Regions from separate parts of the Yaniella soli genome, predicted to be linked through region 1. Evidence: riboswitches for the same ligand, from Rfam matches in the RefSeq annotation. Region 1 holds a riboswitch; the other holds the start of a gene.
The links. Region 1 has a riboswitch for S-adenosylmethionine ahead of ACYVJT_RS08770 (acyl-CoA dehydrogenase family protein). Riboswitches for the same ligand answer to the same signal wherever they lie in the genome.
Positions count from the first base shown of each region.

Region 2: linked by a shared signal. The riboswitch ahead of ACYVJT_RS04455 (ABC transporter ATP-binding protein) and the one ahead of ACYVJT_RS08770 (acyl-CoA dehydrogenase family protein) in region 1 are both predicted to bind S-adenosylmethionine.

Region 1 covers NZ_BAAGSP010000014.1:14,644-32,719, reverse strand. Annotated here, with positions in the region: gene ACYVJT_RS08795 (ABC transporter permease) at 1-885, shown strand, start outside; gene ACYVJT_RS08790 (ABC transporter permease) at 902-1,771, shown strand; gene ACYVJT_RS08785 (dipeptide ABC transporter ATP-binding protein) at 1,768-3,459, shown strand; gene ACYVJT_RS08780 (acyl-CoA dehydrogenase family protein) at 3,456-4,727, shown strand; gene ACYVJT_RS08775 (LLM class flavin-dependent oxidoreductase) at 4,766-6,106, shown strand; gene ACYVJT_RS08770 (acyl-CoA dehydrogenase family protein) at 6,156-7,379, opposite strand; SAM riboswitch class I at 7,663-7,756, opposite strand; gene ACYVJT_RS08765 (DUF3151 domain-containing protein) at 8,080-8,478, opposite strand; gene ACYVJT_RS08760 (methionine ABC transporter ATP-binding protein) at 8,604-9,608, shown strand; gene ACYVJT_RS08755 (methionine ABC transporter permease) at 9,605-10,285, shown strand; gene ACYVJT_RS08750 (MetQ/NlpA family ABC transporter substrate-binding protein) at 10,330-11,229, shown strand; gene ACYVJT_RS08745 (MetQ/NlpA family ABC transporter substrate-binding protein) at 11,387-12,313, shown strand; gene ACYVJT_RS08740 (OBAP family protein) at 12,384-13,160, shown strand; gene ACYVJT_RS08735 (SDR family oxidoreductase) at 13,168-14,274, shown strand; gene ACYVJT_RS08730 (Abi family protein) at 14,737-15,612, shown strand; gene ACYVJT_RS08725 (hypothetical protein) at 15,649-15,837, opposite strand; gene ACYVJT_RS08720 (heme-binding beta-barrel domain-containing protein) at 15,893-16,435, shown strand; gene ACYVJT_RS08715 (YqfO family protein) at 16,432-16,767, opposite strand; gene fbaA (class II fructose-bisphosphate aldolase) at 16,767-17,789, opposite strand; gene ACYVJT_RS08705 (TrmH family RNA methyltransferase) at 17,829-18,076, opposite strand, start outside.
Region 2 covers NZ_BAAGSP010000006.1:426-5,740, forward strand. Annotated here, with positions in the region: partial or broken gene ACYVJT_RS04435 (type III PLP-dependent enzyme domain-containing protein) at 1-470, opposite strand, end outside; gene ACYVJT_RS04440 (DUF4190 domain-containing protein) at 554-922, shown strand; gene ACYVJT_RS04445 (ABC transporter permease) at 928-1,782, opposite strand; gene ACYVJT_RS04450 (aliphatic sulfonate ABC transporter substrate-binding protein) at 1,785-2,768, opposite strand; gene ACYVJT_RS04455 (ABC transporter ATP-binding protein) at 2,771-3,565, opposite strand; SAM riboswitch class I at 3,575-3,665, opposite strand; gene ACYVJT_RS04460 (APC family permease) at 3,776-5,233, opposite strand.

The DNA.
Region 1 (18,076 bases):
CTGTGGGCCGTGGCAACCATTGCGTTTTTCGCTCTGCGATTGGTGCCCGGTGACCCGGTGGATGCACTACTCGGCGGCCCGGGGGCCAATGCCACCGAAGAGGTTCGGCAACAGACACGCGAACTGCACGGATTAAATCGTCCCGTCCTGGTGCAATACGGCGCCTACCTGTTGAACCTGGTGGTCGGCGATCTTGGAGAGTCCTACCAATTACGCCAGCCTGTGGCACAGGTTCTGGGCGAGCAGATGGGCAATACGTTATTACTGGCCGCCCTGGCACTGATGTTGGCCTGGGTCTTTGCCCTTGGGTTGGCCCTGTGGTCAGTCCGCTCCGGCCGTACCGCTGCAGTCGTGGCCAACATTTTAGAAATCGTCTCGGCGGCCGTACCGCATTTCTGGTTGGGCACTATCCTCATCCTGATCTTCAGCGTGAATCTCCAGCTGCTTCCGACCACGTCAGGGGCACCGGGCGTGCCAAGCCTGATTATGCCGGTGGTCACTCTTGCCGTCCCGCTGGCCGGGTTCCTCGGCCAAGCGATGCGCGAATCGATGGTCACGGCCATGCATTCTCCTTTCGCGTTGTCTGCGCGAGCGCGCGGAGAGACAGAAATCGGGGTGAGCATGCGTCACGCCATACGCCACGCAGCACTACCCGGAATCAATCTCACAGGATGGGCGTTCGGTTCACTCATCAGTGGTGCAGTAGTTGTCGAAACCGTCTTCGCCAGGCCAGGACTTGGCCGAACGCTATTAGAAGCCGTGATTGTGCGAGATGTACCCGTCGTATTGGGCGTGGTGATATTGATCGCCACAATCTACGTGGTCGTCACGCTCTTAAGCGACTTCGCCGAGCGGTTGGCTGACCCGCGGCTCCGCGGCGTCTAAATCGAAAGGTAATTCCATGACACAGACCCTGCAAACCACACCAACCCCGGTCGAGGTCAAACCGCCCCAGCGCGCGAGCCGGCGACGGTTCCGGCCGGCCATTGTGATACCGAGCGCGGTGGTCGGCTTCCTGATCGTAGCGACCATTGCCCCGGGGATCATCGCTTCCGGTGACCCGCTCGCCATGGAACCGGCCAACGCTTTTGCTAGTCCGACGTTCGCACATCCTTTCGGTACGGATGAATCTGGTCGAGATGTATTTACCCGCGTTATTCACGGCGCGCGGAATTCGTTATCCATCGGTCTGATGGCCACCGTCATTGGCGTAGGGCTGGGACTAGTACTCGGGGTCATTGCCGGGTGGGGTTCGAAGGTCGTGGATTTCGGGGTCAACCGTGTGCTCGAAGTGCTCTTCGCGTTCCCGAGCCTGCTGCTGGCATTGCTGGTGATTACCATCCTGGGCCCCGGTGAAATAGCTATAACACTGGCGGTTGGGCTGTCCACGGCACCTGGCTATGCACGGATTATCCGATCACAGGTGCGTTCCATCAGGGCTTCGAATTACGTGGAAGCGTCTGTGGTGCAGGGCCACTCACAGGGTTTCCTTATTCGCAGACACGTCCTCCCAAACGTCGCGGCCCCATTATTTGTGCTGGTGACACTCGGCGTGGGGCAAGCCATTGTCTGGGCTTCGTCGCTGAGCTTCCTAGGCCTCGGCGCGACACCTCCCACCCCCGAATGGGGTGCCATGCTGGCTGCCGGCTGCGGGTATATGAGTATCGCTTGGTGGATCACTCTCTTCCCCGGGATCTTCATCGTCCTCAGTGCAGCCGCGACCACCATCCTGGGACACAGTCTCCAACAGCGTCAGAAAGAACGGTCATGAATCAGCCACTAGCAGCCAACATCCAGAATCTCTCCGTAGCATTTTCCGGTCAGCACGACGACGCGCTGGTCGTGCACAACGTGGATCTTCAGATTCAGGCTGGCGAGTGTCTCGCCGTCGTCGGAGAATCCGGTTCCGGTAAATCTGTCACCGCCCGCACACTCGTCGGGCTCACCGGCGCCAACGCGAACATCACCGCTGATGCAGTCGAACTCGGCGGGGTCGACCAGCTGCACAATACCGCAGGTCAATGGCGGCGCATCCGAGGGGCCGAGGTTGGGTACATTCTCCAGGACGCACTGGTATCTCTGGATCCACTGCGCCCTATCGGTCGCGAAATCGACGACGCACTTCGCATTCATACAAACCTCTCCAAAGCCCAGCGCACCCAACGTGTCCTGCAGCTATTAACCGATGTCGGTATCCCCGAGCCCGAACAGCGCATACACCAACGATCCGGCGATCTCTCCGGTGGGCTACGCCAGCGCGCACTCATCGCGTCGGCAATCGCACTGGACCCACCCCTGCTGGTCGCCGATGAGCCAACGACCGCTCTGGATGCCACGGTGCAGCAACAGATCCTCGACTTATTGACGAACTATCAGCAGCACGGCACCGCACTATTGCTGATCAGCCATGACCTTGCCGTTGTTGGGCAGTTGGCGGATCGGATTGCCGTGATGCAAGCAGGCCACATAGTTGAGACGGGCCCCAGCGCCGAGGTGTTAGGCAACCCGCAGCACCCTTATACCCAACGGCTCATTGGAGCCGTCCCGACAGACCGACCCCGCGGATCCAGACTCGCCGAAGATGCGGTGACGATTTCGGAACGTCAATACGCCATGATCACGTCGCAACAACAAGCACAAACCGTATCCGCCGCTGACACGGAAGTCACCGAACCCTTGCTGGTCGGAACACAGCTGCGAAAGATCTACCACAACCCGGACCGCAGCACCCGTGTCGCCGTCGATGATGTCTCCTTCTCGCTGACGCGCGGCACCACCCTGGGCATTGTAGGAGAATCCGGCTCGGGCAAAAGTACCGTTGCCCGTTTGGTGTTGGGACTCACCAGACCCGACCACGGGTCAGTGCGATTCAACGGTCGCGAATGGAGCGCTCTTGCCGAACGCGAGCGCCGACCCGACCGACGACGCATCGCCGCCATTTATCAGGACCCGTTGGGCTCATTTGACCCCCAATGGACCGTCGAACAGATCCTGGCGGATGCGCTCATCGATGGTGGGAAGTTATCACGGGCCGACCGCAGCGACGAGCTCGTGCAGTTACTTGAAACCGTCGGGCTCGCAGCTGTCCACCTGCACCGTCGTCCCCAGAATCTGTCCGGTGGACAGCGCCAACGCATCGCCATTGCACGCGCGATAGCGTCCGGTCCCGAAATTATCGTGTGCGATGAACCGGTATCGGCCCTGGATGTATCGATTCAGGCTCAAGTCCTCGACCTTTTGGATGTACTGCAGCGTGAATTTGGTTTCAGCTACCTCTTCATTTCCCATGATCTGGGCGTCGTCCAACATGTCAGCGATGAAATCATCGTGATGCGGGAGGGCACCGTGGTGGAAGCCGGACGCGCCCACGAAGTCTTCAACAACCCGACACATCCCTATACCCGATCGCTATTAGCCTCAGCACCGCGATTGGCCACAACAACCGAAGGGCACCAGTGACCACAACATTTATACCCACCACAAGTTTTGCCGAGCTTACGGCCACGTTTCAACCCGTGTTTGATGAAATCGCCTCCGGTGCAATTGCACGAGAGACCAATCGTGCGCTGCCATATGACGCAATCCAGCGTCTGGCGCAATCAGGTTTCACATCGCTTCGGGTCCCCACTGAATATGGGGGTTTGGGCGCATCGCTTACAGACACCTTCTTGTTGCTGGCCCGCCTCGGGGAGGCGGATCCGAACCTCGTCCAGGCTCTGCGAGCGCACTTCACCACGGTGCAGCAATTGCGGGGAGCTGATCGCAGCCAGCAACAACGCTGGTTTCCCCGCATTGTGGCCGGAGAAATCTTCGGTAATGCCACCACAGAAAAAGGCAATAAACCAGGCACGAACTCAACCCGCCTGGAGCATCGGGACGGTCGGTGGTATCTCAATGGCACCAAATATTACAGCACTGGCAGTCTCTTCGCGGACTGGATCAAAGTAGCCGCTGATCTCGCTGACGGTACCTCGCGCAGGGTGACAGTCCATCGAGACGATCCCGGCGTGGAGCTCGTAGATGACTGGGACGGTTTTGGGCAGCGGCTGACTGCTTCCGGCACCACGCACTTATCGAGCGTGGCAGTCGATCCTTCCAACATCGAGCCACCCGGAAATGAGGAAGGCCCTGGCACTCTAACGTCCTTCGTACAACTTGTATTATTAGCTGCGCTCACCGGGATTGGCCGAGCTGTGCGACGCGATGCAGTTGAATACGTACGAGGCCGCAACAGAACATTTGCTCACGGGGTGGGTTCTAGCCCCCAGCGCGACCCGCTCATTCAAGAAGCAGTGGGCCGTATCTCCTCGCGTATTTTTGGCGTAGAGGCGGCATTCGCCGTCGCCATCAACTCGTTAGATGCCACCGTTGCCCGGGCCGAACAGCTTGATGGCCTCATCGAAGATACTGCGGAACTGGACACGGTCACCTCGGAAGCTCAAGTTGTCGTTGTTGAGCAAGTGCTGGCCGCCAGTACACAATTATTCGAAGTGGGTGGCGCCTCAGCAACTTCACAGTCCCGTGGGTTGGACCGACACTGGCGCAACGCCAGGGTGCTCGGTAGCCACAACCCGCTGACCTATCGTGCCCGTGAAATTGGTCAACAACGACTCACCGCAGATGCCGGGATCGCACCCGTGTACATCGGCGCCGCGCAGCCAACGGACGCTACCTTCTCTGAACCTTCCACTGACAACCCAACATCTACCCAGGAGAACCAACTGTGAGCACAGCCAAAACCCCACTACTTTATAACGCTTTTGTCATGAATACTGGATCCCATATCCAACACGGACAGTGGAGGCATCCAGAAGCCCGGCAGTCCGAATTCAACGACCTGAAATTTTGGTTAGAACTTGCACACACCCTCGAAGAAGGTCTGTTCGATGCGATGTTCTTCGCCGATGTATCTGGACTCTACGGACCAGCAGGCGGACAGTATGTAGATAATGCGCACGAAGGATTACAAATTCCGTCCAATGATCCGACGGTGCTGCTGGGTGCACTCACTGCAGTAACTCAGCACATAGGACTGGCTACCACGTCCAATGTGATGCAGAACCACCCTTTCAACTTTGCTCGGCAGCTCAGCACACTCGACCATATGTCGGCAGGACGCGTCGCGTGGAACATCGTCACTTCCACACAAGAAAATGCTGCACGGAATTACGGTTTAGATGCCCTGGTCGAACACGACGCACGGTACGACTGGGCCGATGAATACCTTGAGGTGGTCTACAAACTGTGGGAAGGCTCGTGGGACGAAGGAGCCCTCTTGCAAGACAAGGCTGGAAGTCGTTTTTCTGATCCGGCAAAGATCCACAAAATCTTCCATCACGGACCGCGGTACACAGTTGAGGGGCCCCATCTTCCGTCACCATCACCACAGCGTACACCGCTGCTCTTCCAGGCTGGCGGTTCGGAGCGCGGCATCCGGTTTGCAGCCCAACATGCTGAGTGCCAATTTATTGTCACCCCCAACCCAGCCGTGGCCAAGGACCATATTGATCGGACGCGCGCCAAAATCGCTGAGGCTGGTCGGAACCCGCACGACGTGAAATTCTTTCAGGGCCTGTCGTTAGTCATCGGCGATTCAGCATCAGATGTGAAAGCAAAAGAACAGGATTACCTGGAGTACGCGTCGGTGACTGGGTTTTTGACACACGCAGCATTGGGGATTCTGCCGGACGGATCCCGGTTGCCTGACGATACGCGTCTCATTGACATCCCAAATAATGGTGGTCAGGCCCATGTGGAATGGCTGCGTCGGGCCACTCCCCACCGTGAACCTACACTTGCTGATCTCGCAAACGGCCGCATCCGTCGAGGATACGTGGCCGGCACCCCAGAACACATCGCAGACCGACTCGAAGCGTGGCAGGAAGCGGGCGTAGACGGAATTAACCTCATCAATTGGCGGTTACCCGGCAGTTATGACGAATTCAATGAGAAACTGTTGCCGGTTCTGCAGCGTCGAGGCCTGGCCAAAACCGAGTACGCCGAAGGAACTCTACGAAAGAAGATCTTTGGTCATGACCGCCTCCCGGCGAATCACCCAGGAGCCCAATACCGCGGGGCTTTTGCTTCAGTGACCACTCCCGGCTAAATTTTGTGTGGTTTGGGCCTGACTGGTGGTGCCGGCCCTGGTGCAGCACCTAGCTTTGTTGGTGACCGCTACTCGTGGCAATAAATGGTGTTGGTTGTGCAGCGTTAACTTCCCAATCACCTAACATACGTGCTTTAAACACAGCAGGATCATGGGTCGCTAGGGTGCGGGCATTGCGCCAGTGCCGGTCCAGCTCCCAACTGGTCGAGGTAGCGGAAGCGCCGAGAGTGTCAAAAATTCGGGTACACACATCCAACACCAGTTTGGGCACCATCACACTGGCACGCTGAGCAAGCAGTCTTGCCTCATCTAATCTATCGGTATCGAGTTCACGGCCTATGGCCCGCACGAGTTCTTCGGTAGCCGCCAGTTGAGCTGACAACTCACCGATAATGCCCAGCATTTGGTTGTCGTTGCGAGGAATGCTTCCGGTGGAAGTGTTGAACACCCTGGTACGCCCGCGCATTTGAGCAACCCCGTCACGTAATGCTGCCCGGCCGATTCCTGCCAGCAAAGCAACCAGTGAAGCCTCATGAAATATGGGGACCCGGGTGTACCGTCCATCAATGTCCAACAGCGCTTCCACACCGGCATCGCGCATCTGCAGCGTTCCGGTTGCTGTCATTCGCTGACCGAAACCATCCCAGTCATCTTTTACCTGGATTCGAGGCTGACGCACCCGGACCACGACCAACCCCTCAGCCACATCGTCTAGAGACAGTCCAGCTGCACCGCTCCGTCGACGACGTCGCAATTGCGCTTCGGCCAGGCTCTTTTCTAATGTGGCACTTACGACCGTCCACGTTGAAGCCAAGGTACCGGTTGTGTAGAACTTGGCTCCGGTAATGCGTAACGTACCGGTATGATCTCGGGTGACTACGGTGTCCTGATCTTTCGTCGGCTCGTGATGGGAGGACAGCGCGGAGCCGCCCCAGTCACCATCCCCGATACGTTTCCACCACTGAGCTCGAACCGTCGAGTCTGGCACCAGCCGCAGATATTCAACAAATGCCAGATGGCTGCGCCATATGTGTGCCAGATTGGCATCCACGGCTGCTAGATCCATCAGCAACCTCAGGACCGTCTCATAATTTGCGCCATCACCACCTTCGTGTTCCGGGATACTGAGTGTTCCCAGCCCGTGGGCGCTGAGTTGACGCATGGGGATCAGTGGCAGATGGCGTCCGGTTTCTCTGGCACGTTCACCACGTGCAATATCAGCAAATAGTGGTGCGTATTGCTCTGCGAGCGCCTGATAATTCTTCGAAGTCATATTGTTCTACTCATTTCAGCGCGCTGGTGCCACTCGGAGTGTTTTTCTGACGCCGAATGCACCAGCCATTGATGACGGTATTGCGCCCAAGAACTTCATCTGCGGGTCGACGGGGCCTACCGCGGTACACGACGGGTTATTACGCGGCAGCTGTCCGATACTCAACCGGCATCTGGCCTGCGGCGATGTCCCGAGGCATCACAGCTTTCAACCCGCTGAGTATTTTTGTAACAGTAGCGTGTAAACCCGCATACACATAAGGTAACGACATCATGGGTTCTATCCTCCATCGGTCCTGGCGTGAGCACCCTTACCCGGTAATCGGAGGGTTGCTGCGGCATCATGGAGCCAGATCTCTCAGCCGCTCTGGATGGTTATGTGTTTTGGACTCTACCTGGTTAACCATTTCGAGCACCATGCGTGCTCTGTGGTCTGCTTCAAACCACGTAATGTTGTGCTAAACAAGTTGGGTTACACCGCTGTGCGTTCCGAAGATCGCAATATTGCTGCATTGCTTAGGTTCAGAATGATTTTCCCAGCTAGTACAGCGTATGGGAAAACCGTAGAGCCGTACCACGTTGCGCAGACGATGCGACCCTACGGTTTACCTGATCAGCTAGGTGTCTTGGCGAAAGGAAAGCCCTTGCTCGGCCAGTGCTTTACCTAAAATGCGGACGACCTTACGGCCATAACATCCCGCCTAATTCGCAGCCTCGATCTGCTCGGCTGCTGATGAATCCGAGTCATTGAGGAATTTCGTGATGCGATCGACCTCGTCGGTCTCACCAATCGCAGCGGCGGCACGACCCAGCGAGTAGAGAGCCCGCAAGAAACCGCGATTTGGGATGTGGTCCCACGGGATAGGGCCAGCGCCCTTCCACCCGGCACCGCGCAGTGAATCGAGGCCACGGTGATAACCCACGCGAGCATAGGCGTAGGACTCGAGCGTGCGGCCGTCGTCCCAGGCGTCTTCGGCTGCGAGCGCCCAGGCGAGTGAGGAATCCGGGAATCGCTGTGCGATCTCCTCGGGCAGGTCTCCCGCCTCGTAGCGAGCCTGTACTTCCGGTTCTTCCGGCAGCAGTGTTGGGTCCGGTTCCATCAGATTTTTACCGAGCAGTGACGACAAGAGTGTTTCCTTCCGAGAAGCCAAAATAGCAATGTCTAAGCCCTCTTAGTCTGCCAGTGTTTATACTGAGTCAACAACCAAATGTGGCAAAGGATCCCATGATTTCCGTTCGAGAGCTGACAAAGGTGTATCGGCAACCCGCCAGGGATGTCGTCGCCTTGGATAACATCAATTTGGACATCGACGACGGCGAGATTCACGGCATCATCGGCCGTTCGGGCGCGGGGAAGTCGACCCTCGTGCGCTGTCTGACGCTGCTGGATCGTCCAACCGAGGGCAAGGTGATTGTCGGGGACCAGGATCTCACCGGCGTCACCGATACCGAATTGCGCAACGCCCGTCGTCGCATCGGTATGGTGTTTCAGCACGCGAACCTGCTCTCATCACGAACCGTGGCCGACAATATCGCGATGCCTCTGGAAATCGTCAAAACTCATAAGGCCGAGCGTCGCGCCCGGGCCAAGGAGCTCATCGACCTCGTGGGATTGAGTGGACTGGAAGACACCTACCCGGCGCAGCTGTCGGGTGGGCAGCGCCAACGCGTGGGGATCGCGCGTGCACTCGCCGCGGATCCGGACGTCCTGCTGTGTGACGAGCCGACGTCTGCATTGGATCCGGCCACGACCAACGAGATTCTGACACTGATCCGTTCGGTCTCCAGCCGTCTGAATCTGACCGTTGTGGTGATTACTCACGAGATGTCGGTGGTCAAGACACTGTGCGATTCGGTCTCGCTGCTGGATGACGGCAAAATCTTGGAGTCGGGCAAACTCGCTGAGGTCGCCGGCAAGGTCAACTCCCGGTTGTCTCGCGCACTGCTGCCGTTGCCGACACATGAACTGGCTGCCGCAGATTTGGTGTTGGAAGTTGTGGGCAAACAAGATGCGGTCAACGTACCGATTGCTTCCCACATCGCCGAAGAAAATCCGGTGACCGTGCACATCACGGCCGCCAATGTTGAAACCCTGGGTGATACTCGGTTCGCTCACTATCTATTGGCCATCAGCTCGGCTGAGCAGATTAACATCACCGGCATTGAAGCCACGCTTGCACGTCACGGATACAGTGAGCGCGCTCGCGCAAAGGAAGGGGTGCAGGTATGAACTGGTTTGAAGAACTCCTGAACAACCGCGCCCTGGAAACAGCATTGCCCGAAGCGATTTGGGATACCGTGGTCATGGTCGGCATCTCCGGTGTCGCGACCGTGATCATCGGTGGGGTCATCGGCATTATTCTGCACATCACCCGTCCCGGCGGACTGGCCCCGATGCGCGTCACCTATGCGCTGCTGTCGTCGATCATCGTCAACATTACGCGTTCGATACCATATGCGATTTTGATGGTCGCACTGATCCCGTTCACCCAGTGGATAGTTGGCACCTCGATCGGTCCCATTGCGGCAACCGTGTCTTTGACCATTGCCACCGCTCCGTTCTTTGCACGCTTGGTCGAGACCTCGCTGCGTGAAGTGCCAACGGGAACCGTTGATGCCGCCCAGGTGATGGGCCTGTCGAACAGCCAGATTGTGACGAAAGTTTTCCTCCCGGAGGCACTTCCGGGTCTGATTGCTGCGATCACGAATACCATTGTGGTATTGATTGGGTATTCGGCTATGGCAGGGCTCATCGGCGGTGGCGGTCTCGGCCGTCTGGCCTATAACTACGGGTATCAGCGCTATGATCCTCAAATTATGGTCGTCACCATCGTGGTCATCGTCATCGGGGTCCAACTGATCCAGTGGATCGGCGACAAGATTGTCGAAGTGGTCGATCACCGCTGAGCCGGTCCAGCAATAGCCTTACAGAAAACTACACAGGAGCATTTATGTTTAACTCATCCTCACGCCGGCCACGCGCGTTGGCCTTGACCGGTCTGGCTGCCGCCTCCGCACTGGTTCTTGCCGCTTGCGGTGGCTCGGACGACAACGCCGAAGGGCCAACCGCCAACGACGATGGCGTCACTACGCTGTCAGTCGGCGCAAGCCCGGTCCCCCACGCTGAGATTCTCGACTTCGTGTCCCAAGAACTGGCCGCTGATGCCGGACTGGAAATTGAAGTGGTCGAGTTTGATGACTTCCAGCTGCCAAACCGTCAGATGGACGAAGGTACCCTGGATGCCAACTACTTCCAGCACGTGCCCTTCTTAGAACAGCAGATCGAAGATCACGGCTACGAAATCTCACACGGCGAGGGCGTGCACATCGAGCCGTACGCGATGTTTACCAGTCAGCACGACTCCGCCGACGACATCACCGAAGGCGCCACCATTGGTATTACCTCGGATGCCGGCAACCAGCCACGCGCGCTGATGCTGCTCGAAGAAGCGGGACTACTCGAGGACATCGATGGTGAATCGGCCGCGCTGACGCTGACCGAAGAACAGAATCCAATGGGCTTGGAGTTCGAGGAGAACCCACCCGAGATCCTTGCCCAGGTTGTTGATGACCCATCCATCGATGCCGCCATCATCAATGGCAACTACTTCCTCCAAGCCGGACTCAACGTTGATGACGCGATTGTAGTTGAGGAAGCCGAAGACTCCCCGTATGCCAACGTGCTGGCGTGGAATTCCTCGGCTGACGACAATGAGGCCATCCAGCAGCTCGATGAACTGCTGCACTCCGAAGAGGTAGCCACCTACATCGAAGAAAACTGGCCCGAAGGCGAGATCATCCCCGCCGGTCAGTCAGGCGCGACCGACGGCGATGACGCTGATCAACAGTAGCCAAGGGCTCGTATAACTCAGCGCCGCGTGGCATTCACCTGAAATTGGTGGGTGCCACGCAGCTGTTTAACCATTTCAAATTGGCTCATCCGATCTTAACGTTGGCCTATACATCTACAGTTGCCGAAGGTTACCGAAGACCGTATCAGGAGCTCATATGGTTACCACATCCCGTAGGTTAAACCGTCGGATCATGCTCGGCATGACCGCGATCTTCACGTCATTACTCTTGACTGCATGCGGCGCCAGCGAGCAAAGTACTACGACGCCTTCCGCCTCCCCTTCACCGTCTTCGAGCGACGCAAACCTCACCACCTTGACCGTCGGGGCGAAACCCCAACCACACAGTGACATCCTCGAATTTCTAGCTGATGATCTGACCCGCGACGAGGGCTTGCAACTCGAAATTGTTGAAATGACCGATCATCAGATAGCGAATAGCCGTCTTGCTGCAGGTGAATTGGATGCAAATTTCGTACAACACATCCCAGCACTCAACGAGGACGTCAACGCAAACGGTTACAGTTTTTCCTATGGCGCAGGTGTCCATATTGCTCCCTACGCGCTGTTTTCGAGTCGGTATGACCGCATCGAGGCCCTCCCCGAGGGCTCGACCATCGGGATAACCTCGGTGGCAGCGGATCAGTACCGTGCTCTACGATTGCTCGAGGCGCACAGGCTACTATCTGACATTGAGAGGGATACAAAGCCAGCAGAGCTCTCGGATCAGCAGAACCCATCGGGTCTACAATTCAAAGAATACGATACGGATGCGCTTGATCAGCAGCTCGAGGATAACGCCACCGACGCTGTGATCATCCACGCCCGACATTTTGACCAGGCAGAACTCAACATCGAAGACGCCCTGTTGGTCGAAGGAGTGAACCTCTCACCACATTCCAGCATTCTGGTCTGGAATAGTTCAAACGAACACCACGAAGCCATCCAGCGGCTCGATGAACTACTACACTCCGACGAGGTAGCCACCTACATCGAAGAAAACTGGCCAGAAGGCGAGATCATCCCTGCCGGCCAGTCAGACGCGCCCGAAGGCGATGACACTGAACAATCCGACAGCGAGTAATCACTCCAGCGACGATCCGTGATGTTGATGAGCTGTTTTCGCCGGTGTGCTCAGTACGTAGAGTTGCGCCATGGGACACAATTATCTGAAAAGTATCGGTGTTGGAGTTGCTGCTGGTGCGGCGACCGCAGCGGGCATTATTGCTGGGCGCAAAGTAGCAACCACCGCCAAGATCAGTCAGGGACACCCAGCGAAACATCGGATGCTGGACGTCAGTTCTAATCTGCTGCAACCCAAATATCCACTCGATGCCATGAGCACGTATCTCAACGGCTTCCACTTCTACGCCGACGATATGGGCCGGCAAGTCGAAGCCACACACTTTTGCATTCACCTGCGTCATGACCTGCACCAGTGCGTGATCTTCGACAGCAACGAGCCCGACGCACGGCTGATTGGAATCGAATACATCATCAGTCAAGAGCGCTTTCGTGATCTCCCCGAGGACGAAAAACGTCTGTGGCACAGTCACCACTACGAGGTAAAGTCTGGCGCCCTCGTGGCACCGGGCGTACCGGAGCTTGCCGAACACTCGTATTTCGAAGACCTCGTGACGACGTACGGCAAGACATTCCACACGTGGCAATACGACAAAGAAGACTTCCCGTACGGCATCCCGCAGCTGATGATGGGCTTCACCGATGACGGCCAAGCCGACGAAGAGCTCTTCCAGACACGCGATCGTAGGCTCGGCATTTCGACGTCAGACAAGCGCAACAACAGAGCCGACATACCCAACCCCGCGGTGCTGGCCGGTGCCAACGCTTGGGAAACCGGACAGTCGGTACAAATGCGAATAGAACAGGTAGAATTCACACGCCCATCAGCCCGACAAGGAGGCAATTAACTTGTCGATGAAGAAACTCAAAGGCGCAACCGTCGTGATCACCGGTGCATCCAGTGGCATCGGCCGTGCGACCGCGCTACGATTCGCGAAAGCTGGAAGCAATGTCGTGCTAGCCGCCCGCGGCAGAACAGCACTCGAAGAAGCCGCCAAAGAAGTTCGACAACACAAGGTGCGCGCCCTCGCGGTACCCACAGATATTTCCGACGAAATTTCTGTCAACACGCTTGCACGCCAGGCTGTAGAGCAATTCGGTGGCATTGATGTCTGGGTCAATAACGCATCAGTCACCTTATTCGGTGCGGTGGATACGGTCCCCACGAAGGATATCCGACAAGTACTCGACACGAATGTGATGGGGTATGTGCATGGCAGCCGTGCGGCACTGGGAACCATGCGAAAACAAAAACGCGGGGTGTTGATCAACGTGTCGTCGGCGGTTGCCAATGTGCCACAGCCGTACACCGCCGCCTATTCGATGTCGAAGGCGGCAACCAGCTCGTTGTCCGTGAGCCTTCGTTCAGAATTGTGGCTCGATGGCTTGAAAAATATTCACGTGGTGAACGTCATTCCGCCAAGCGTTGATACCCCGCTGTTTGGTCGTGCGGCGAATTACAGCGGGCGCAAAGCTCGCGCTATGCCTCCGGTGTACCCACCGGAACGCATCGCCAAAGCCATGGTGAAAGCCGCGACTAAACCCGAACCCGAAGTGCCCGTAGGCCCCGGTGCGGCGCTCATCGTCAAACAACACCGAGCTGCACCACAGAAGACCGAGCGGATGATGGCCATTCAAACGGATAAATCCCACCTGTCGCGGAAAGAAGCCGCCACTCCATCGTCCGGAAACCTGTATGAATCACTGACAGCCGATACCGATACCGTGCACGGTGGTTGGAACGGCAAGCGCCGGTCGGCACGACGCAAGATCATCGGCGTCGGTTTGATCATGGGGACCGCCGGAGCCGGTGTTGCCGGCGTTGCTGTCGCGAATAAGCTACGGCCTCGTCTACCTGGCGAAAAGGCAGTTAAAACTGTTGGGAAGAAGGCGGTGAAAGCCGCAGCAAAGGGTGGCGCCGGCGCTGCAGGTCTCGCAGCGAAACGTGTAGCGGGGAAATGACCTAAATTCGCTCAGTGCTTGTCGCTCCCAGGACATGTCCAGGAGTATGGTGCGGGCACGAAACAGTGCCCCAGAAACAGTCTTTCCACCTATCGCGACGAAACGATCTTCGACGCGTGGAGCCTCATTGAAGCGATACAGAGGAATTTTTACCGCTCCACCGGGGCCACTGCGATTGAGAAACGATTCCCCCAAGTACAATGATTACCGCTCGTACTTCAATACTACTTGGGCCTAGTGGGCAGGCCACGAAAAAGTAAGGTTCACCCTGCTCACGAGCACGTATCGACGGTTTGAGTTATGCTGCGAGATTGATATCGCAACAGAGCAGCTTGAATGATTTACCGGGTGCGCGCGCTGTGTTATTCTGAAGTTAATCGACCCCCTCCCAAGCCTCTTACAAAAGCTCAAATGGGAGGGGCCTCTTTTCTTTCCGGGGTATCTGTGAAGCCAAGTCTCTCTGTGGAAGAGCAAATACAGCTCCTAAAGAACCGTGGTCTCGTGATCGAAGATCACGCGGAGTGCCAGACCTTTCTTACTGCCACGAACTATTATCGTTTTTCAGGGTATATGCGTTACTTCCAGCGCGCTCCTCATCTAGGCGATAACTCATTCCACCCAGGCACCACATTCTCGAATATCCGCGATATCTACGACGCGGACGAAGCGTTACGAATGGCATTAATAGTGCCACTGACACAAGTGGAACTCTTATTGCGCACTCATGTAGCCCGCGTTATTGCCCACGAATATGGCCCGTATGGACGCTATCTTCGGCAGGACTTCTACACCGATATAGAAGACCGTGAGACCACTGTCGAAGCATGCTTGCGCGACATCGACCGCAGTAGAGAGCGCCACATCCTGCGCTATAAAGGCGATGTCGATCGCAGCATTGACTACAGCCGGTTACCAGTCTGGTCAGCGGTCGAAGCATGGTCCTTCGGGACGCTCTCTAAAGCGATCGAACGCGGAGCAAGTGGAACACTCGCAGGTGCCGTCGCCGAAAGTATTGGCGCTGCAAAAGGTGGGTTCCCATATCGAATAAGAGCGTTGGTATATCTACGTAATAGGTGCGCTCATCATAATCGACTCTGGCATCATTCCGCTCTCGACGCCGGCCCTACACCGAACAACGTACGTAAGAAGGTAAAACGTCTGGCGGGACAGTTCCATCAGCGGTCTGTTCTCGATATCATCGCTTCGCTCGATGATATCTCGCGGCGTAGTCGAGTTTCTGAACCTCTCCTACCGACCCTGGTACAACAACACTCTCGAGCATCTGCTTTCTGGCACGGGCTCGCGCAGCCTCAAAGCCCCCTCGATAACCAAAACTGAGCTCTATACCGATAAATCAGTCCCGATGCTCGTCTGTTATCCACGGCGGTACAACTGCGCTTCGAGATCCTCAATGCGGCGCCTGAGGGAGTCAATGTCGCGTTGCCACTCTTCATCACGGTCAGCGTATTTCGACATATTTGAGCTTTTGCCGAAGATCATCACCATGCCCCACACGATGATGGCGACGATCGCGATCCATGCGAACCAAGGGATCATTTCCATGACGAGTTCCTCTCGGGAGTGTAACGGGTGTTGCACAGTATACTTCGCGGGATCAATGGCAACCACCGAACTGTATGCAACACCGTCGTCGGTGGCGTTTAATGGGGCCATGACTATGCATGAGCTTGTAGCACCATACGAATTTCTGATCGGTACTTGGGAGGGCCACGGTCACGGCCAGTATCCGACCTTGGATGACTTCCATTACCGGGAAACCATTACGTTTACCGCGACCGAGGGCAAACCGTTTTTGCGCTACGAACAGCGAACAGCCAACTCTGACGGCGTGGCCATGCACACCGAAGTTGGCTATCTGCGGCCACAAGAAAGTGGCCATATGGAGTTTGTGTTGGCTCAGCCTACGGGCCAAACCGAACTGTTAGAAGGCACTGCCACCGCCAATGATGACGGGAGCCTGACGATGGTGTTGGGCTATTCGGAGGTGCGCAATACCACCACCGCAAAGCTGGTCGAGCACACCATGCGTCACTATGTTTTCGACACCCACCGGACCTCGGTGTACACCGAATACGATATGGCGGCAATGGGCGAAGAAATGCAACAGCATCTGAGCAGTGAACTGTACAAAACCGTTTAGAGGTCTTCGACCATCCACACTTCAGTGACGAAGTAGGCGGTCTCTTCATACGGGTGGGCAGCGATGGCGGCTTCGACCACGCTGCGAGCAATCTCGCGAGGAGCCAGTACCTCAATTTTGTGTTCGGGCACATCGGATGGCACGCCGACAGCTCCCATGCGCGGCTGGGAGCCCTGCATGGGGGTGAACCGTCCAACACCGGTCGTGGACCATGATGCCCCGCGGTAATTGCCGAGTTGTCCGGCACCAGCGGTCTCCAGTGCGTTGCGCACGTCCTCGGCATTACCCATTGGCACGTAGATGCTGATCTGCACCCATTTGGAGTCAGCCATTATTTCAACGACTTTCCAGCGGAGCCAAGGTTCTGGCAGGCCTCAACTACACGAGCGGCCATGTTGGCTTCGGCGGCCTTACCCCACGCGCGTGGATCGTACTGCGACTTATCGCCGACGTTGCCGTCAATCTTCAGCACACCGTCATAGTTTTCAAACATATGGGTGGCCACCGGACGGGTGAACGAGTACTGGGTATCGGTATCGACGTTCATCTTGATCACGCCGTATGACACCGCATCGGCAATATCTTGTTCCGATGAGCCGGACCCACCGTGGAAGACCAGGTCAAACGGGCGATCCTGACCGAGTTCCGCACCTACAGCATCCTGAATCTCTTTGAGCAGTTCCGGACGCAGTTGCACACCACCTGGTTTGTAGACGCCGTGGACGTTACCGAAGGTGAGCGCGGTAATGTAGCGGCCATTTTCGCCGGTACCCAGCGCCTTGACGGTCGCCAGACCATCGTCGACGGTCGAGTACAGTTTGTCATCAATCTCTGCGGCGTAGCCGTCTTCTTCACCGCCGACGACACCGACCTCGATCTCCAAGATCTGCTTATTGAAGGCCGTACGTTCAAGGAGCTGCTCGGCGATGCGCAGGTTCTCAGGCACGGTTTCAGCCGAACCATCCCACATGTGCGACTGGAAGATCGGATCGCGCCCGGCTTTGACCTCGGCTGCCGACGCATCCATGAGCGGGATAACCCAGTCCTCAAGTTTGTCGCGCATCGCGTGGTCGGTGTGGATGGCAATGCGCACACCGTAATTTTTGGCCACTTCACGGGCGAATGCGGCAAACGCCAGCGACCCGGTGACCATGTCGTTAATATTGGAGCCGGAGAAGTATTTTGCCCCACCGTTGGAAACTTGAATAATGCCGTCGGATTCGGCTTCTGCGAATCCACGCAGCGCTGCGTTGAGTGTCTGTGAACTGGTCACGTTGATCGCAGGGTACGCGTACCCGCCGGTCTTGGCGGCGTCGATCATCTCGGCGTATTGATCTGGGGTGGCAAATGCCATGAAAGCTCCTTGGATATGAAACTTAGAACTGTGGTTAGTCTAGCGAACGGAACCGCCGTGTTGTCGGACCCAGGCGTGCATGGCAATACCGGCCGCGCTGCCCGCGTTGATCGAGCGTGTTGAACCGTACTGGGCAATCGACAACGTGGCTTGAGCATCCGCATGGATTGCTTCCGACAACCCCGGGCCTTCTTGCCCAAAGACCATGACGCAAGCCTGCGGGAAGTCGAACGTCTCGATCGGCACAGAGTCTTCGAACAGATCCACGCCGAGCACGGGCAGCGATT
Region 2 (5,315 bases), on a different contig from region 1:
TCGCTGGATGTTTGTGGGGTGATCCGCAGCCCGATGACCGGCAGGGCGAGTGCGCCATCGCCAATCTGATCGACCCGATCCAATTCTGTAAAGCTATCCACGCTGAAACTGATATCGGCTTCTACGAGTTGGCGCAGCATGGCGCGGGAATTGGCTGCTGCATTGTGCACTATTTCGTGAGGGAGGAAGCCGCAGCGACGGGAAATGACGAGCTGGCTGGCAGACGCTGCCTGAACGCCCAGCCCACGAACCCGAATATGCTCCAGCACGCCGGGCAGCGTCATCTGCTCGAGGGTGACCGTGTGTGCCACCCACTGCTCCGGATAGGCCTCAAACAGCTGTTCGATGAGCTGATCGAGGACGTTGAAATCTATCGCACCGAGTACCGGGGTGGTCTCGTTGAGGAGCGGAGCGAGTTCTTTAATGGCCGTGGTGCGTTGCGCTGTGATCTGTGTCGCTGAAACCGTCATGCCCTGATCTTACGATGCAGGGTAGGACGCGATAAAAATTGGGTGACTCGTCAGAAAACGTGCATTGCGGTTATTGTCGAGATATGACACAGAATTATGAACCTGGCTCAGAGCAGTACCCCAGTGGTCAAAGCGACCAGGGCTACGGCTGGCAACACCCACCCGGATACCCCGTGCCACCACAGAACCCCGAGGGGCAATCCGCTTCGACCACGTCGTTGGTGCTCGGCATTATCGGCCTGTTTACCTTCGGCATTATTTTGGGGCCGTTGGCGATCTATTTCGCGGTCAAAGCTGAACGCAATGGTGTCTCGGCGACCCCGGGCAAAGTCATCGGTTGGATTGTCACCATCTTGCACGGTCTTGGCATTCTCATCGGCATCATCGCGATGATTTTTGTCATCGCGGCGGCATCCTCGTCGTTATCGAATGCCGCGCTGCTGTTGTTGTGAACTTGTTAACTCCAGCGTGCGATGGCGCGTTTCTCGGCGAGACCCAAGAGGATGTCGGTGATTTTGCCGAGGACAGCCAACAATATGATGGCTAAGATGAGCCGATCGGTTCGTCCGTTATTTTGCGAGTCGGTCAATAAGAACCCGAGCCCCATTGATGAGGCGATGAGTTCGGCAGCGACCAAGAACAACCAGGCTTGTGCTAGTGCCAACCGGAGCCCAGAGAAAATGGATGGTACGACGGCGGGCAGTTGGATGGTCTTGAACAGGCGGATGCCTTTATATCCGAATGCGCGGCCGGCTTCGACCAGGTGTTGGTCCACGTGTTGTAGGCCCGCATAGAGCGTAGTGAAGACTGGGAAAAACGCGCCGATCGCGATGAGCGTGACCTTGGAATCTTCGCCAATCTGCATCCACAGAATGAGCAGCGGCACCCAGGCCAGTGAGGGCACGGCACGCAGCGCACCCAGGATGGGAGTCAGGAGTGCGTCGGCCCAGCGCGAGAGCCCTAGCACCGCACCGAAGATCATGCCGAGTACAGCACCGATGCCGAAACCAATCAGGACACGCTGGACCGAGATGCCGATATGCATCCACAGGTCGCCGCGCTCCAGGAGCCCCACCGTGGCGTCGATGACGGCGCTGGGGGACGGCAACTGAACCGGGGTAAACAGCTCTGCTGCAGTGACCGCCCACCAGGCGATGAATAGCGCGATGGGTACGAGGAACCCGATGACAGGTTTGACGCCTTTGCGGTCGAGAAAGCGTGTTTTCTTAGCGGTCGGCGCCGGGCTGGTGCCGGCCTGGTCGAGGTTGGGCTTGTGCTGACTGGTGACGTCTGTTTTTTCGATGGTGGTCATATTTACTCAGCACTCTCCGCATTTTCGGCGAACTCGGGACGCAATAGGGTCTCGAGTGCTTCATCCACATTTTCCTGGTTATCGACATCACCGGAGGTCACGAAGATCGAGGAGATATTCGACAGCACCTCGGTCTGGTCTTCACCTGGAACCGGGCTGATATCGAAACCGGAACGCTCGTTGATGACGATTTCGGCGACGTCCTCTTCAATTTCGCCTTCATCAGCGAGCAATTGGGCGGTTTCTGCTGGATTCTCCAGCGCCCATTCGCGTGCACGCTCATAGGTATCGACAACCGTTTGTGCCACTTCAGGCGATTCTTCGAGGAAGGACTCAGTGGCGTTCAAAAACGAGTAGGTATTCAAGTCCACGTTGCGATAGAGGAATTCGGTATCGTCCTCGGCGCCGGCCATGATCGGATCCAGACCAGCCCAGGCATCGACCGAACCGTTATTCAGCGCCGTGTAGCCATCTGCGTGCTGGACGTTTTGTACTTCGAGGTCATCGAGCTCGAGGCCAGCTTCTTCGACGGCTTGTACGAGGAAGAAGTACGGATCGGTTCCGCGAGTGGCCGCAACCGCGCGTCCTTGAAGATCCTCGACCGATTCGATGTCGGAGTCTTGCGGTACCACCAGGGCGGTCCATTCGACGTTGCCAACCACGCTGATGGTTTGGATCGGGGTGCCCGTCGAGCGGGCCAACAGTGCAGCGGAACCTGCGGTTGAGCCAACGTCGATGGCTTCTGCGCGCAGGTTCTCATTGGCGCGGTTCGAGCCGGCCGAGTATACCCATTCAACGTCGCCGTCGAGCTCTTCTTCTAACCAACCCTGATCTTTGATAATCAGTGACAGTGGGTTGTAGGTGGCGTAGTCGATGCTCAGGGTTTCGGCTGCGGTCTCGGCTTCGGCGTTTTCACCGGCACAGGAGGTCAATGCCAGTGCGCCAGACAGGATCGCTGCGGACAGAGTTTTACGTGACAAGGACATGGTTATACCTCCGAGGTTGCAAGTGTTTCGACGCCGAGGCCGGTCAGCAGTTGTTTCCGCAGCGAGACGAGCGCTGGGTCATGGCTAACACGTGGGCGTGGTACAGGTGGTGTGAAGATGTTGGCGATGGTTGCACCCTGGGTGTGGGGCGAGTCATCGAGCAGTACGATGCGGTCTGATAGCAGCAGTGCTTCGTCGACGTCGTGGGTGACCATGACGGTGGTCGTGCCGGTTTGTGCATGCACATCCAACAGCAATTGCTGCATTTTGATGCGGGTCAGCGCATCGAGGGCGCCAAACGGTTCGTCGAGCAGCAGGATTTCTGGGTCACGCGCCATGGCGCGAGCCAATGATGCACGCTGGGCCATACCGCCCGAAATTTTCCGAGGACGATGCTCGGCGGCATCGGTGAGGCCAACCAGCTCAAGTAGTTCAGCCACTCGCGCTCTACCCTCGGCCTTGGAGAGTCCGTCGGGCAAACCAATCGCGACGTTGTCTGCCACGGTGGCCCAGGGGAGGAGCCGAGGTTCCTGGAAACCCACCGCGCAGCGGGCGTCATATTCGTTGACTTCCGTGTTTTCGATCAGCACCTTGCCGGTGAAGCCGGTGTCGAGGCCACCGAGCGCGCGCAGCAGCGTGGATTTTCCAGAGCCAGAGGCCCCGATGATTGAGATGATCTCTGCGGCACCGATTTCGAGGTTCACTCCGGTCAAAATCTGGCGGGTTGAGCCATTGGTACCGAAAGCGCGACCAACATTTCGGCAGGCAACGGCAGGGGTTGATACTGAATGCGTCATCAAGGATTCACTCCATCGATCTCTTGGCATTAGCACCTGCCCCGCGGGGTGGTTGCTGCGACGTCAACGAGCCAAGTCTCTTAGTCGCTCTGGATGGTTACGAAGCACAAGCTTAGACGAACCTGCACGGAAAAGGGAAATGCACCCGTCATATGCTTAACGAAAAATGCCAGGGAGTCGCGTCCTCCCTGGCATCTTCGGATCGGTCGGTTATGCGCGGTCGGTTTTTGCCTGGCGCCGGTTTTCGACGATCGCCAGCACCTCGTCGCCTGCGTTTGGCCCGGGTTTTACACCGGTCGGTACACGGAAGAAGAACAGCGCGCCGATGCCCCACCAGATGGCGAAGATCAGCCACGGCTGCCAGTCAAGCGCCGAAGGCATGCCCGGTAGGTACACGCTGAACAGTGCACCGGTGAGCACAGTCGCGGTCCAGCCGATGAGTTCACCACCGCGGCCCTTGCCACCAATGCGCAGCGGGCGGTCCATGCCGGGATCGCGACGACGCAGCACGATAAAGATGACCGAGACCATGAAGTAGGCGATGATAATCGATGGTGCACCGGAATCGACCAGCCAGGTCAGCATGTTTTCGCCAAAGAAGGGCGCCAGCAAAGAGAGTCCACCGATGAAGTACAACGCGTTGGCCGGAGTCCGATATTTGGGGTGCAGCTGACCAAACCAGGCAGGCAACATCCCGGTGCGCGCCATCGAATAAACCAGCCGGGAAGCCCCCAGCATCAGCGAGTTCCACGAGGTCAAAATCCCCGCGATACCACCAGCAATGAGAATGTTTGCCATCAACTGGGAATTGAATAAGGAACCGAAGGCATCGGCGACCGCAATATCCGCTTGGGCAAGCTCATCTCCGCTCATCGCCGACGACGTCGTGACCACAACCATGATGTACCAAATGGTGGCCATCGCAACCGAGATAATCACGAGACGACCAATTTTACGAGCAGGGACGTTGACTTCTTCGGCAGACTGCGGGATCACATCGAAACCGATAAACAAGAACGGAATGGCGATGAGCACCGTGAAGAATCCTGCCGTCCCCGGAGTAAAGAACGGTTCCATATTGCCAGCATCACCGCGGGTGGCCGAGCCGAAAATCATCAAGATGCCGACGACGATCAAGAAGATCACGGTGAAGTTTTGCGCTATCGACGCCTGCTTGACGCCCCGCACGTTGAGCCACGTGATGACCAACGCGCCAGCTACGCCGATAAGCGCCCATGTTAGGTGGACGGTATCACCGGCAATGTCCCACATGGGCAGCGCATTGATCTCGGGAAAAATATAGGCGACCGTTCGCGGGAAGGCCACCGCTTCAAAGGCCACAATGGTGACGTAGCCGCCCACCAGCGCCCAGGAACCGATGAACGCAAACCGCGGGCCCAATCCTCGCAACACGTACTGGTGCACACCACCGGCAAGTGGCATGGCCGAGGTCAGTTCCGAATACACCAGCCCGACCACCGCCATAATCGCGCCACCCACCACTATGGCGGCGACTGCACCCATGGTGCCGGCCTCTTGAATCCAGCCACCGGTCAGGACAACCCAACCGAAACCGATCATCGCGCCGAACCCGAGGGCGAGCGCATCAATATTGGTCAGCGTCTTCGCCAGCTTTACCGGCTGCTGCCCCGACTCTTTCGATGACATGCTGTTACCTTTCTCATAAATTCACTTCCTCAGCCTAGGACAGCATTAGCGCTTATCAGCGTAATGTTGTGACATTGCAGCT